DNA from 2 places in the Acidiphilium cryptum JF-5 genome. Region 1 is predicted to be linked to the other one. Evidence: predicted binding sites of a transcription regulator. Region 1 holds the regulator's gene; the other holds the start of a gene.

The links. The regulator HrcA, encoded in region 1, represses chaperone genes, less so after heat shock. The targets are predictions, from matches to a motif close to GTTNGCACTCNCNNNNNGNGAGTGCNAAC.
Region 2: the regulator HrcA is predicted to act here: its motif matches at 1,080-1,108, upstream of groES (co-chaperone GroES).

What each region holds. Positions count from the first base shown of each region.
Region 1 is NC_009484.1:1,833,453-1,839,748, forward strand. It holds gene ACRY_RS10725 (sugar-binding transcriptional regulator) at 1-160, opposite strand, end outside; gene ACRY_RS10730 (MaoC family dehydratase) at 307-747, opposite strand; gene hrcA (heat-inducible transcriptional repressor HrcA) at 744-1,847, opposite strand; gene rph (ribonuclease PH) at 1,914-2,645, shown strand; gene rdgB (RdgB/HAM1 family non-canonical purine NTP pyrophosphatase) at 2,653-3,240, shown strand; gene gltB (glutamate synthase large subunit) at 3,256-6,296, opposite strand, start outside.
Region 2 is NC_009484.1:2,753,114-2,759,409, reverse strand. It holds gene ACRY_RS15025 (hypothetical protein) at 1-528, opposite strand, end outside; gene ACRY_RS15020 (usg protein) at 648-905, opposite strand; gene groES (co-chaperone GroES) at 1,192-1,506, shown strand; gene groL (chaperonin GroEL) at 1,551-3,200, shown strand; gene ACRY_RS15005 (MFS transporter) at 3,296-4,444, opposite strand; gene ACRY_RS15000 (DUF2244 domain-containing protein) at 4,517-5,035, opposite strand; gene nth (endonuclease III) at 5,181-5,837, shown strand; gene ACRY_RS14990 (APC family permease) at 5,834-6,296, shown strand, end outside.

The DNA.
Region 1 (6,296 bases):
GCGCGGCGCCGGCGATCAGCCGCTGCACGCGCGCCGGCGGAATGCGAAGCTGCGCGCTGATCTCCGCCTGGGTCAGGGATGCCTCGTAGTAGAGCCACGCCACCCGGGTGACGAGTTCGGTATCGTCGCCGGATGGCCGGTCGCCTCGATCTGTGACCACGTTCCCGCCTGAGATTGATTATTTCTGCTATCGATAAAAAAATAATCATACTTGCGGCGGCAGCGTCAAGACCGGGCGCGCCGCGCCGGCGGCCTCATCGCCGGACCGGCGTCGCCCTGGCATGGTGCTCGGTCGCGGATGAGTGGCTACGGCGCGCGCCGCGGCACCACCAGCCGGGCGAGCAGGATCTGCACCACCTCGCCGTTCTGGTTCAGCGTTTCCGACCGCATCACCACCCGCCCGCGATCGGGGCGCGAGGCGGAGGGGGTCATCTCCACGACGTCGGTAACCACGCGCAGCACATCGCCCGGCCGCGTCGGCCGGGGCCAGGAGATATCGTTCCCGGCGCCGATCAGCCCGCCGGCGATCGGCACGCTCTCCACCAGCAGCCGCATCGTCACCGCCGCCGTGTGCCAGCCCGAGGCGGCGAGCCCGCCGAACAGCGTCGTCCGCGCCGCCGCATCGTCGAGATGGAAGGGCTGCGGATCGTATCGCGCGGCGAACTCCCGGATCGCCGCCGCATCGAGCGTCGTCGTGCCGCTTTCGAAGCGGGTGCCCACCGCCAGATCGTCGAAGAACAGGCTCATCCGAGCAGCCGCCCGATCACCCGCGCGGTGTAATCCACCACGGGAATGATGCGCCCGTAATTGATCCGCGTCGGCCCGATCACGCCGATCGCGCCCACGATCCGGTCATCGCGCGAGCGCGCCGGGGCAACCACCATCGACATGCCGGAGGCGCCGAACAGCCCGCTTTCGGCGCCGATGAAGATGCGCACGCCTTCCGAGCGCTCGGCCAGTTCGAGCAGCTTCAGCATCGTCTCCTGCGCCTCCAGGCGCTCGAAGAGCTGCTGCACCGAGGCGAGTTTTTCCAGCTGGTCGACATCGGCGAGCAGCCGCGCCTGGCCGCGCACGATCAGCGAACCGCCCCTGCCCTCGTCCGACCAGGTCGCGAGACCGGCCTCGACGATGCCGGCGGCGAGATCGTCCAGCGCCGAGCGGTCCGCCCTCATGTCGTCGGCCACGCGAACGCGCAGCTCGCCGAGCGACAGGCCGGAGAGCTGGGCATTGAGGTAGTTGCTCGCCTCCTGCAGCGCCGATGGCGGCACGCCGGGCGGCGTCTCGATCACCCGGTTCTCGACCTGGCCATCCGCCGAGACCAGCACGACGAGGGCGCGGCCGGAACTCAGCGGCACGAATTCGATATGCTTGACCGCCCCTTCCGATTTCGGCGCCAGCACGATCCCGGCCGCCTGCGACAGGCCCGAGAGCAGGGCGGAGGCCTCGGTGAGCGTGTCCTGGATCGACCGGCCGGACTGGGCAAGCGCCGCCTCGATCCGCTCGCGCTCCTCGTCCGACAATTCGCCGAAATGCAGCAAACCGTCGACGAAGAGGCGCAAGCCCCGCTCGGTCGGCAGCCGTCCGGCCGAGATATGCGGCGAGAACAGCAGCCCGGCATCGGTCAGGTCCGCCATGACGTTGCGGATCGTCGCCGGCGACAGGCCCATCGGCAGCAGGCGCGAGAGCGTGCGGCTGCCCACCGGCTCGCCGGTCTCGACATATTGCTCGACGATTTCACGCAGCACCGCGGCGGAGCGTTCATCAAGCCCCGGCGGCAGCCGCACCGGCCCGACCGCCGGCTTCGGCCGGCCGGCGCGGGCGGAGGAACGCTTGGATGTCTGGTCCATGGCGCCAGAGTCGGGTATCGCGGGGCGAAAATCAAGCGACACGTTTCAGCCGACAGGAGTGGCTTCATGCCCGAAATCAAGAGACCGAGCGGCCGCATGGCCGATGCGCTGCGCCAGGTGGAGATCGTCACCGGCTTCTCCCGCCATGCCGAGGGCTCGGCGCTGATCCGCATGGGCGGCACCGAGGTGCTGTGCGCGGCGAGCGTGGAGGGCCGGGTGCCGGGCTTCCTGCGCGGCGCCGGCCAGGGCTGGGTGACGGCGGAATACGGCATGCTGCCGCGCGCGACCCACACCCGCGGCGACCGCGAGGCGGCGCGCGGCAAGCAGTCCGGCCGCACACAGGAAATCCAGCGGCTGATCGGCCGCTCGCTGCGCGCGGTGGTGGACCGCACGGCGCTGGGCGAAATGACCATCACCCTCGATTGCGACGTGCTGAACGCCGATGGCGGCACGCGCTGTGCCGCGATCACCGGCGCCTGGGTCGCGCTCGCGCTCGCGATTCGCACGCTGCGCAAGGCGAACGTGATCGCGACCGACCCGCTGATTGGCCAGGTTGCGGCCGTCTCCTGCGGCGTGTTCGGGGGCGTCCCGGTGCTCGACCTCGATTACGCCGAGGATTCCAACGCCGAGGCGGACGCCAATTTCGTCCTCACCGGCACGGGCGGCATCGTCGAGATCCAGGCGACCGCCGAACGGGCGACCTTCGAGGAGGCGACCTTCGGCACCCTGCTCGGCCTTGCCCGCAAGGGCACCGCCGAGCTGTTCGCGGCACAGCGCGCGGCCCTCGATGCGGCCTGAGGCGGCGATGCGGCTCGAACGCGGCCAGCGGGTGGTGATCGCCACCCACAATGCCGGCAAGCTCGCCGAATTCGCCCTGCTGCTCGCCCCGCACGGGCTCGATTGTGTATCTTCCGGCGCGCTCGGCCTGAAGGAGCCGGTGGAGGACGCGCCGGATTTCGCCGGCAATGCGCGGATCAAGGCGCTCGCGGCGGCGACAACGAGCGGTCTCGCGGCGATCGCCGACGATTCGGGGCTGGAGGTCGCCGCCCTCGGCGGCGCGCCCGGCGTGCGCTCGGCGCGCTTCGCGCAGGAGGCGGGCGGCTATGCCGCGGCGATGGCGAACATCATCGCCGCCAGCCGGGCGGACGACCGCGCCGCCTTCGCCGCCGCCATCTGCCTCGCGACACCCGAAGGACGGACCTTCACCTATCTCGGCTGGTGCCGCGGGCGCATCGCCCCCGCGCCGCGCGGCGATGGCGGCTTCGGCTACGATCCGGTCTTCGTGCCGCTCGGCGAGACGCGCAGTTTCGCCGAACTCGACAAGGCGGAAAAATCGGCGATCAGCCACCGCTACCGGGCGCTGCGGCAGTTCGCCGCGGCGCATCTCGGCTGAAGATCTTCCGGCCGGTTACTCGGCCGGAATCTTCTCCACCGCCGGCGCCGTCATCGGAACCGGCAGGAAGCGCGCATAGTCGCGCGGCACCACCATCCAGAACCGCGCCAGCGTGCGCTCCCACTCGTTGAGCAGGCGCTCGGCATAGAGGCTCTGCGTCTCGCGCGCGTGCTCGGTCACGAGGTCGCGCAGATGCTGCGCCCAGTAGGCCTCCGTCACCCGATTCCAGAGCAGCGTGTCGGGGTTGACCCGCAGCTCGAAATCGGCGGCCGGATCGTAGACGAAGGCGATGCCGCCGGTGAAGCCGGCACCGAAATTGTCGCCCACCGGCCCGAGAATCACGACCGTTCCGCCGGTCATGTATTCGCAGGCATTCGACCCTGCCCCCTCGACCACCGCCACGGCGCCGGAATTGCGCACCGCGAAGCGCTCGCCCGCCTGGCCGGCGGCGAACAGCCGGCCCGAGGTTGCGCCGTAGAGGCAGGTATTGCCGATGATCGTGTTATCCTGGCTGACAAGCGTCGAGGACGGCGCCGGCCGCACCACGATGGTCGCCCCGGACAGGCCCTTGCCGACATAGTCGTTGGCATCGCCGAAGACCTCGAGCTTGAGCCCGCGCACCGCGAAGGCGCCGAGCGACTGGCCCGCCGCCCCGCGCAGCCGCACGGTGACGTGGTCGGCCTGCAGGTCGGCGCCGCGCTTGCGCCGCACGATCTGTCCCGAGAACTTGGTGCCGATCGCGCGATGCGTGTTGCGGATGCCGTATTGCAGCTGCATCTTCTCGCCGCGCTCGAAGAACGGTGTCGCATCCTCGATCATCTGCGCATCCAGCGTCTCCGGCACCTCGTTGCGGCCCTGCAGCGTGCAGAAGCGCGCATAGGGGCCGGGGTCGGCCTGGGCGAGCAGCGCGTTGAGATCGAGATCGTCGAGCAGCTCGGAGCCGCGCGAGATCTGGTGCAGGTAGTCGGTGCGGCCGATCACGTCCTCGAGCCGGCGGACGCCGAGCGAGGCGAGGATGTGTCGCACATCCTCGGCGATGAAGGAGAACAGGTTGATCACCTTCTCCGGCGTGCCCTCGAACTTCGCGCGCAGCGCCTCGTCCTGCGTGCACACGCCGACCGGGCAGGTGTTGGAATGGCACTGGCGCACCATGATGCAGCCCATCGCCACCAGCGAGGCGGTGCCGATGCCGAATTCCTCGGCGCCGAGCATGGCCGCGATCACCACGTCACGCCCGGTCTTGATGCCGCCATCGGTGCGCAGCTTCACCATGTGGCGCAGCCGGTTGAGCATCAGCACCTGATGTGTCTCCGACAGGCCCATCTCCCAGGGCAGGCCGGCATATTTGATCGAGGTCTGCGGCGAGGCGCCGGTGCCGCCGGAATGGCCGGAGATCAGGATCGCATCCGCCTTCGCCTTCGCCACGCCGGCCGCGATGGTGCCGATGCCCGAGCGCGAGACGAGCTTCACGCACACCGTCGCCTGCGGGTTGATCTGCTTGAGATCGTAGATCAGCTGGGCGAGATCCTCGATCGAGTAGATGTCGTGATGCGGCGGCGGGCTGATCAGCATCACCCCCGGCGTCGAATGCCGGAGCTTGGCGATCAGCTCGGTAACCTTGAAGCCGGGCAGCTGGCCGCCCTCGCCGGGCTTGGCACCCTGGGCGACCTTGATCTCGATCTCGCGGCAGTTGTTGAGATATTCCGCCGTCACGCCGAAACGGCCCGAGGCGATCTGCTTGATCGCCGACGACGCGTTATCGCCGTTCGGCCGCGGCGTCGCCCGTGCCGCGTCCTCGCCGCCCTCGCCCGAATCCGAGCGCGCGCCGATGCGGTTCATCGCGATCGACAGCGTCTCGTGCGCCTCGGGGCTGAGCGCGCCGAGCGAAATGCCCGGTGCGACAAGCCGCTTGCGGATTTCGGTGATGCTCTCGACCTCGTCCACCGGGATCGGCGTCATCCCCTCGCTGCGGAAATCGAGCAGGTCGCGCAGCGCCACCGGCGGCTGGGCGTTCACCGCATCGGCGTATTTGCGATACAGCGTGAAGCTGTCGGTCGCGACCGCGGTCTGCAGCATGTGGACCATCTGCCCGTCGAACGCATGCGTCTCGCCCTTGCGGCGCAGGCGATAGGCGCCGCCGACCGGCAGGGTGACGGCATCCGAATCCCAGGCGGTGCGGTGCAGTTCCAGCATCTTGTGGGCGATGCCGGGCAGGCCGATGCCGGAAATCCGCGAGGGCATGCCGGGGAAGAATTCCGCCACCAGCGCGCGCGAGAGTCCGATCGCCTCGAAATTGTAGCCGCCGCGATAGGACGAGATCACCGAGATGCCGAGCTTCGACATCACCTTGAGCAATCCCTTGTTCACCGCCTTCTTGTAGCGGCCGATGCACTCCTTCAGGCTGATCGATCCGAACAGGCCGCGGCGATGCCGGTCGGCGATGCTTTCCTGCGCGAGATAGGCGTTGATCGTGGTCGCCCCCACGCCGATCAGCACGGCGAAGTAATGCACGTCCATGCATTCGGCGGCGCGCACGTTGAGGCTGGTGAAGGTCCGCAGCGACTGGCGGACGAGATGCGTGTGCACGGCGCCGGTGGCGAGGATCATCGGGATCGGCGCATGCGCCTCGTCAAACGTCTCGTCAGTGAGGATGACATGCGTGCAGCCCGCGCGCACGCCTTCCTCGGCCTCGCGGCGGATCCGCTCGATCGCGGCGCGCAGCCCGCCCTCGCCATCGGCGACCGGGAAGGTGCAGTTCACCACGCAGGCATTGTCGCCCATCGTCCGGCGCATCGCGTCGAACTCGGCGGTCGAGAGAACCGGGCTTTCCAGCTGCAACAGATCGCACTGGCTGGAATCCTCGTCGAGCACGTTGCCGAGATTGCCGAGCCGCGTCTTCAGCGACATCACGCGGCTTTCGCGCAGACTGTCGATCGCGGGGTTGGTGACCTGGCTGAAGCTCTGGCGGAAATAGTGATGCAACCCGCGATAACGCTCCGACAGAACGGCGATCGGCGTGTCGTCGCCCATCGAGCCGGTCGCCTCGTTGGCGTCCT
Region 2 (6,296 bases), 920 kb from region 1:
CGCGCCGAACCCGGCCAGCGCCGCGTGATAGAAACTGCCATAGCCGCCGCTGCCGCCGATATTGCGCGACCAGCTCTGATAGCCGGCGGCAATGAAGGGCAGCACGCTGACCGCGTGGCTCAGCGGCACGGCAACGCCGAGCTGGACCTCGACATGGTTGAACCGCGCCGCTTCGGACTGGTCGTATGGCACGAGCCCCTGCGACGTTCCCTGCAGGTAGCCCTGATATCCCAGCGCGCCGCCCGAGAAATCGTAGACCACGCCGGTATAGACGTCCGGCAGGCCCAAGGCCGGGCCGAGCCGCGAGGCGCCGAGGCTGAACCCCGGCAGCACGCCGCTCTCCTGGTCGGAGGTGTTGTCGAACCCTTCGTGATAGCTGTACCCCGTCGCCGTGATGCCGAGCGAAACCCGGGTCTCGGCCGCGGCAATCGCCGGGTTCACGCCCTGCGCCCGCGCGCACGGCGCGAGCCGCGCCAGCGCGAGAGCCAGTCCGAGCGCACAAAGGATATTCCTCGTCACAGCCGCCATTCCAGATCAATCTTGCGTAACACAATTTATCGCAAGAAAACCTGAACGTCTGCTTAACTTTGAGATGCCGGCGCGAATTCCACACATGTCACCCATCCGCCACGCCATGGCCGCGCGGGTCAGTGAAGCTGGAACATATGCGGGCTGCGCATCTCCCCTGGCGTGATCAGCGCGGCCGTGCCCACCCGCACCGAATGCAGCTTGCCCTCGATCTGCCGGCTCCAGAAATCGAGGAACCGGTGCAGCACCGGGTAGCGCGGCGCGATATCGAGGTCCTGCCACACGAAACTCTGCAGAACGCCCGGATGGTCGGGCAGATGGTAGAGAATCTCGGCGGTCGTCAGCCGGTATCCCTCGAGCTGTCGGCTCAGTGTCATGATCTGTCTCCGTCGCACTGTCATCGGCGGGCCGTGCGAGTCCGCTCCTCCTGACCATGACGATGCCATGACACCCCCGGGGGTTGGCAAGAAAAATCTTTCTTATCAACACTTTAGCACTCACCTCGGGCAATTGCTGCCGGACTTGACATCGGTTGCCCACAACACTATCCCTTTGGCACTCTCCCGGTGAGAGTGCTAGCAAGCATCCGGTGCCTATCGAGAGGGCCGGCGCTGCTGAGCCCGTCACTGTTGCAACAGACTTCTGAAGTCAGGAGCGAGCCACATGAAATTCCGTCCCCTGCACGACCGCGTGGTCGTTCGCCGGCTGAACGCCGAGGAGAAGACCGCCGGCGGCATCATCATCCCCGACACCGCCAAGGAAAAGCCGATGGAAGGCGAGGTCATCGCCGTTGGCCCGGGTGCCCGCAACGAGGCCGGCGCCGTCGTGGCGCTCGACGTCAAGGCCGGCGACCGCATCCTGTTCGGCAAGTGGTCGGGCACCGAGGTCAAGATCGACGGCGAAGAGCTGCTGATCATGAAGGAATCCGACATCATGGGCATCATCGAGGGTACGGCTTCGAAGAAGAAGGCCGCCTGATCACCCCCGGTTTCCCCTCCGATATCGCATAAAGGAAGTTACACATGGCTGCTAAAGACGTCCGCTTCTCGGCCGACGCCCGCGAACGCCTCATCCGCGGTGTCGACCTGCTCGCCAACGCGGTGAAGGTCACCCTCGGCCCCAAGGGCCGCAACGTCGTCATCGAGAAGAGCTTCGGTTCGCCCCGCATCACCAAGGACGGCGTGACGGTCGCGAAGGAAATCGAACTCGCCGACAAGTTCGAGAACATGGGCGCGCAGATGGTGCGCGAAGTGGCCTCGAAGACCAACGACCTCGCCGGTGACGGCACCACCACCGCGACCGTCCTCGCCCAGGCGATCGTCCGCGAGGGTGCGAAGGCGGTTGCCGCCGGCATGAACCCGATGGATCTGAAGCGCGGCATCGACAAGGCGGTCAACGCCATCGTCGACGAGCTGAAGAAGCGCACCAAGAAGATCACGACCCCGAGCGAAACCGCCCAGGTCGGCACCATCTCCGCCAACGGCGAGGCCGAGATCGGCAAGATGATCTCCGAGGCGATGCAGAAGGTCGGCAACGAGGGCGTCATCACGGTCGAGGAAGCCAAGGGCATCCAGACCGAGCTCGACGTCGTCGAGGGCATGCAGTTCGACCGCGGCTACGTCTCGCCCTACTTCATCACCAACCCGGAGAAGATGGTCGCGGATCTCGACAATCCGTACATCCTGATCCACGAGAAGAAGCTCTCCGGCCTGCAGCCGATGCTGCCGCTGCTCGAAAGCATCGTCCAGTCCGGCAAGCCGCTGCTGATCATCGCCGAGGACGTCGAGGGCGAGGCGCTGGCCACCCTGGTCGTCAACAAGCTGCGTGGCGGCCTCAAGATCGCCGCCGTCAAGGCGCCCGGCTTCGGTGACCGCCGCAAGGCCATGCTGGAAGACATCGCGATCCTCACCGGCGGCCAGGTCATCAGCGAAGATCTCGGCATCAAGCTCGAGACCGTGACGCTGAACATGCTCGGCCGCGCGAAGAAGGTGCTGATCGAGAAGGAAAACACCACGATCGTCGAAGGTGCCGGCAAGAAGGCCGACATCACCGGCCGCTGCAACCAGATCCGCGCGCAGATCGAGGAGACCACCTCGGACTACGACCGCGAGAAGCTGCAGGAGCGCCTGGCGAAGCTGGCCGGCGGCGTTGCCGTCATCCGCGTCGGCGGCGCCTCGGAGACCGAGGTGAAGGAGCGCAAGGACCGCGTGGACGACGCGCTGCACGCGACCCGCGCCGCCGTCGAGGAAGGCATCGTCCCGGGTGGCGGCGTGGCCCTCGCCCGCGCCTCGCTCGCGATCAACAAGCTCAAGGCCGATAACGACGACCAGCGCTTCGGCATCGACATCATCCGCAAGGCGGTGCTCGCGCCGATGCGCCAGATCGCCGAGAACGCCGGCGAAGACGGCGCCGTGATCTCCGGCAAGGTGCTCGACAACGACGACTACAGCTTCGGCTTCGATGCCCAGTCCGGCGAGTTCAAGGACATGGTCAAGGCCGGCATCATCGACCCGACCAAGGTCGTCCGCACCGCGCTGCAGGACGCCGCCTCGGTCGCCGGTCTGCTCATCACGACCGAAGCGATGGTCGCCGAGCGTCCGGAAAAGAAGGCCCCCGCCGGTGGCGACGCCGGAATGGGCGGCATGGGCGGCATGGGCGGCATGGATTTCTGATCCGCCGCTCCAGGCTCAGGCCGGGATACCGGAAAGCCGTGGGGGCAACCCCACGGCTTTTCTCTTGAGCCCCGCCTGTTGCGCCGCGCCGCCGTTCAGCCCCGCCGCCGCTCCAGCCCGAACGCCCAGGCCGCCACCGCCAGCCCCGCCAGCGCGAGCGCAGCGCCCAGCAGCGGCAGGCTCCGATAGCCGATCCCGGCGCCCAGCGCCGCCCCGCCCAGCCACGCCCCGCCGGCATTGCCGAGATTGAACGCCCCCTGGTTGATCGTCGAGGCAAGGTTCGGCGCATCCCGCGCATGGTCGATCACCCGCGTCTGCAACGGCGAGACCAGGGTGAACACCGCCATCCCCCAGCCCGCCATCACCAGCACGGCCAACAGGCCGAACGGCAGCGCCGCCCGCAGCGCCACCAGCAGCACGGCGATCGCCGACAGCGTCGCGACGATCGTGCGCGCCGCATGCCGGTCCGCGAGCCGCCCGCCGAGCAGCCCGCCCGCCGTCAGCCCGGCGCCGAACACCAGCAGCGCCACGCTCACCCAGTGCGGCGACAGCCCGCCCACCCGTTCGAGCATCGGCGCGATATAGGTGAACACGCTGAACAGGCTCGCCGAGCTCAGCACCGCCATCAGCATGGCGAGCAGCACCTGCGACCGTCCGAGAATCCGCACCTCGTTGAGCAGCCTGGCCGATCCCGCCCGCAGGTCGCGCGGCAGCAGCAGCGCGATCGCCGCCATCGCGACAAGGCCGATCGCCGCCACCACCCAGAAGGTCGCCCGCCATCCCGCCGCCTGGCCGAGGATGGTGCCCGCCGGCACGCCGAGCACATTGGCGAGCGTGAGGCCGAGAAACACCAGCGCCACCGCCCGCGCCCGCTTCTCCCGCGGCGCCAGCTCCGCCGCGACGACCGAGCCGATCCCGAAGAACGCCCCGTGCGACAGCGAGGTGACCACCCGCGCCGCCAGCATCGTGTCATAGCCCGGCGCCAGCGCGCAGAGCGCGTTGCCCAGCACGAACACGCCCATCAGCCCGAGCAGCGCCGCCCTGCGCGGCCACCGCCCGACCAGCACCGCGAGGAACGGCGAGCCGAAGCTCACCCCCAGCGCATAGGCGCTGACCAGAAATCCCGCGCGCGGGATCGAGACCGAGAAATCGCGCGCGAGATCGGGCACCAGCCCGACGATGACGAACTCGCTCGTGCCGATGGCGAAGCTCGCGACGATGAGCGCGAGCAGGGGAAGTTTCATGCCGGAATTCCGCGAAAAGGGAACGGCAGTGAACACGCCGCCGGCGCCGGCGGCAACGCCCGCCGGCGGAACTCAGCCCCGTGTCTGCGGATTGTCGAAGCGCGGCGAGCGCATCCGGTGGATCGCCGCCTTCAGCGCATCGGCGAAATCCCGCCGCTCCGCATCCCCCAGCGCCATGCCGACGATCTGCCGCGCCTCCCGGTTCGCCACCGAGACGATCGGATTGGTCCCCGCCTGTTCCTCGACATCGACGCGCAGCCACCCCGCCTCCAGCCGCACCTCGCTCCTGCGCCCGCCCGGCGTGGTGCGGGTGATGGTCAGCGCCTCGTCGGTCAGCACGATCACCTCGGACGCCTTCGCCCCGCGCATGTTCATCCCGTAGAGCGTGACGGCGAGGATGAGATCGGCCCCGTTGAACCCGATCACCGGCATCGCGCCCAGCCGCCACATCAGGCTGGTCACCAGCAACGAGCCGGTCGCCATCACCCCGAACACGACGAACATGCCGCGCCGGCTCATGCTCCGGTGCGGCGTCAGCACCGCCTGGAAAATCGGCCGTCCCTGTCCGGCCATACCCAACGCTTCCGCCATGACGTTATCTTCGCATCGAATGCGCATTCCGCAAGCATGGATGCTTGCCAAAATCCCCCCCGCCCCGCACAAATCGCGGATGCCGACCGCCACCGAACCGCCCCCCAAGCGCCGCCCCACCGTCCCGCAGGCCCGCGTGCGCAGGATGAAAACGGCGGATATCCGCCCCTTCCTCGAAGCCATCTCGGCCGGCAACCCCGAGCCGCGCACCGAGCTCCACTACGCCGACCCGTTCTCGCTGCTCGTCGCCGTCGTCCTATCCGCGCAGACGACCGACGCCGCGGTGAACAAGGCGACCCCCGGCCTGTTCGCCGCCGCCCCCACCCCGGCGGCGATGGCGGCCCTCGGCGCCGAGGGCATCGGCCCGCATATCCGCTCGATCGGCCTCTGGCAGTCCAAGGCGAGGAACGTCGCCGCCCTCGCCGAGCTCCTCGTCGAGCGGCATGGCGGCGCGGTCCCCGCCGAGCGCGAGGCGCTCGAGGCCCTGCCCGGCGTCGGCCGCAAGACCGCGAATGTCGTGCTCAACGAAATCTTCGGCCAGCCCACCATGGCGGTGGACACCCACATCTTCCGCCTCGCCAACCGCACCGGCCTCGCCCCCGGCAAGACCGTGCGCGAGGTGGAGGACGGCCTGGTCAGGCGCATCCCGCCCGACCTGCTGCGCCGCGCCCATCACTGGCTGATCCTGCACGGGCGCTATGTCTGCAAGGCCCGCCAGCCCGAATGCTGGCGCTGCCCCGGCGCGCAATGGTGCGTCTTCACCCCCAAACCCGCGGCACCCGCGAGGGGCCGCCGGGCATGAGCGCGTCCTCCGGCTTCCGCCTCGCGAAGACCCTCGGCCTCGCCGCCGTCGTCGCCTCGGCCGTCACCCAGGAATACGGCGCCGGAATCAACTTCGTCGTCCCCCAGAGCCTCGGCGTCTATCCCGGCATCGGCGCGCTGGTGCCGCTGGCGATGTTCGCGACCGGCCTCGTCATCTTCCTGAAGGTCTTCCTCTACGCCCGGTTCTCCCGCGCCATGCCGCGCGCCGGCTCGTCCTATGTCTGGACGGTGCGCGCCCTCAACCTGCCGCTCGGCTTCATCCTGCATTTCGTCTGGTGGGCCAGCATCACCGCGGCGATGGGCTTCATCGCCTTCGCCTTCGGCAATTTCCTCGGCAACGCGATGGTCAATGCCGGCTTCGCCGCCGGCCACCTGCTGCTCTCGAAGCCCGGCCATCTCGCCCTCGGCCTCGCCGCACTCTGGATCATCTACGGCATCC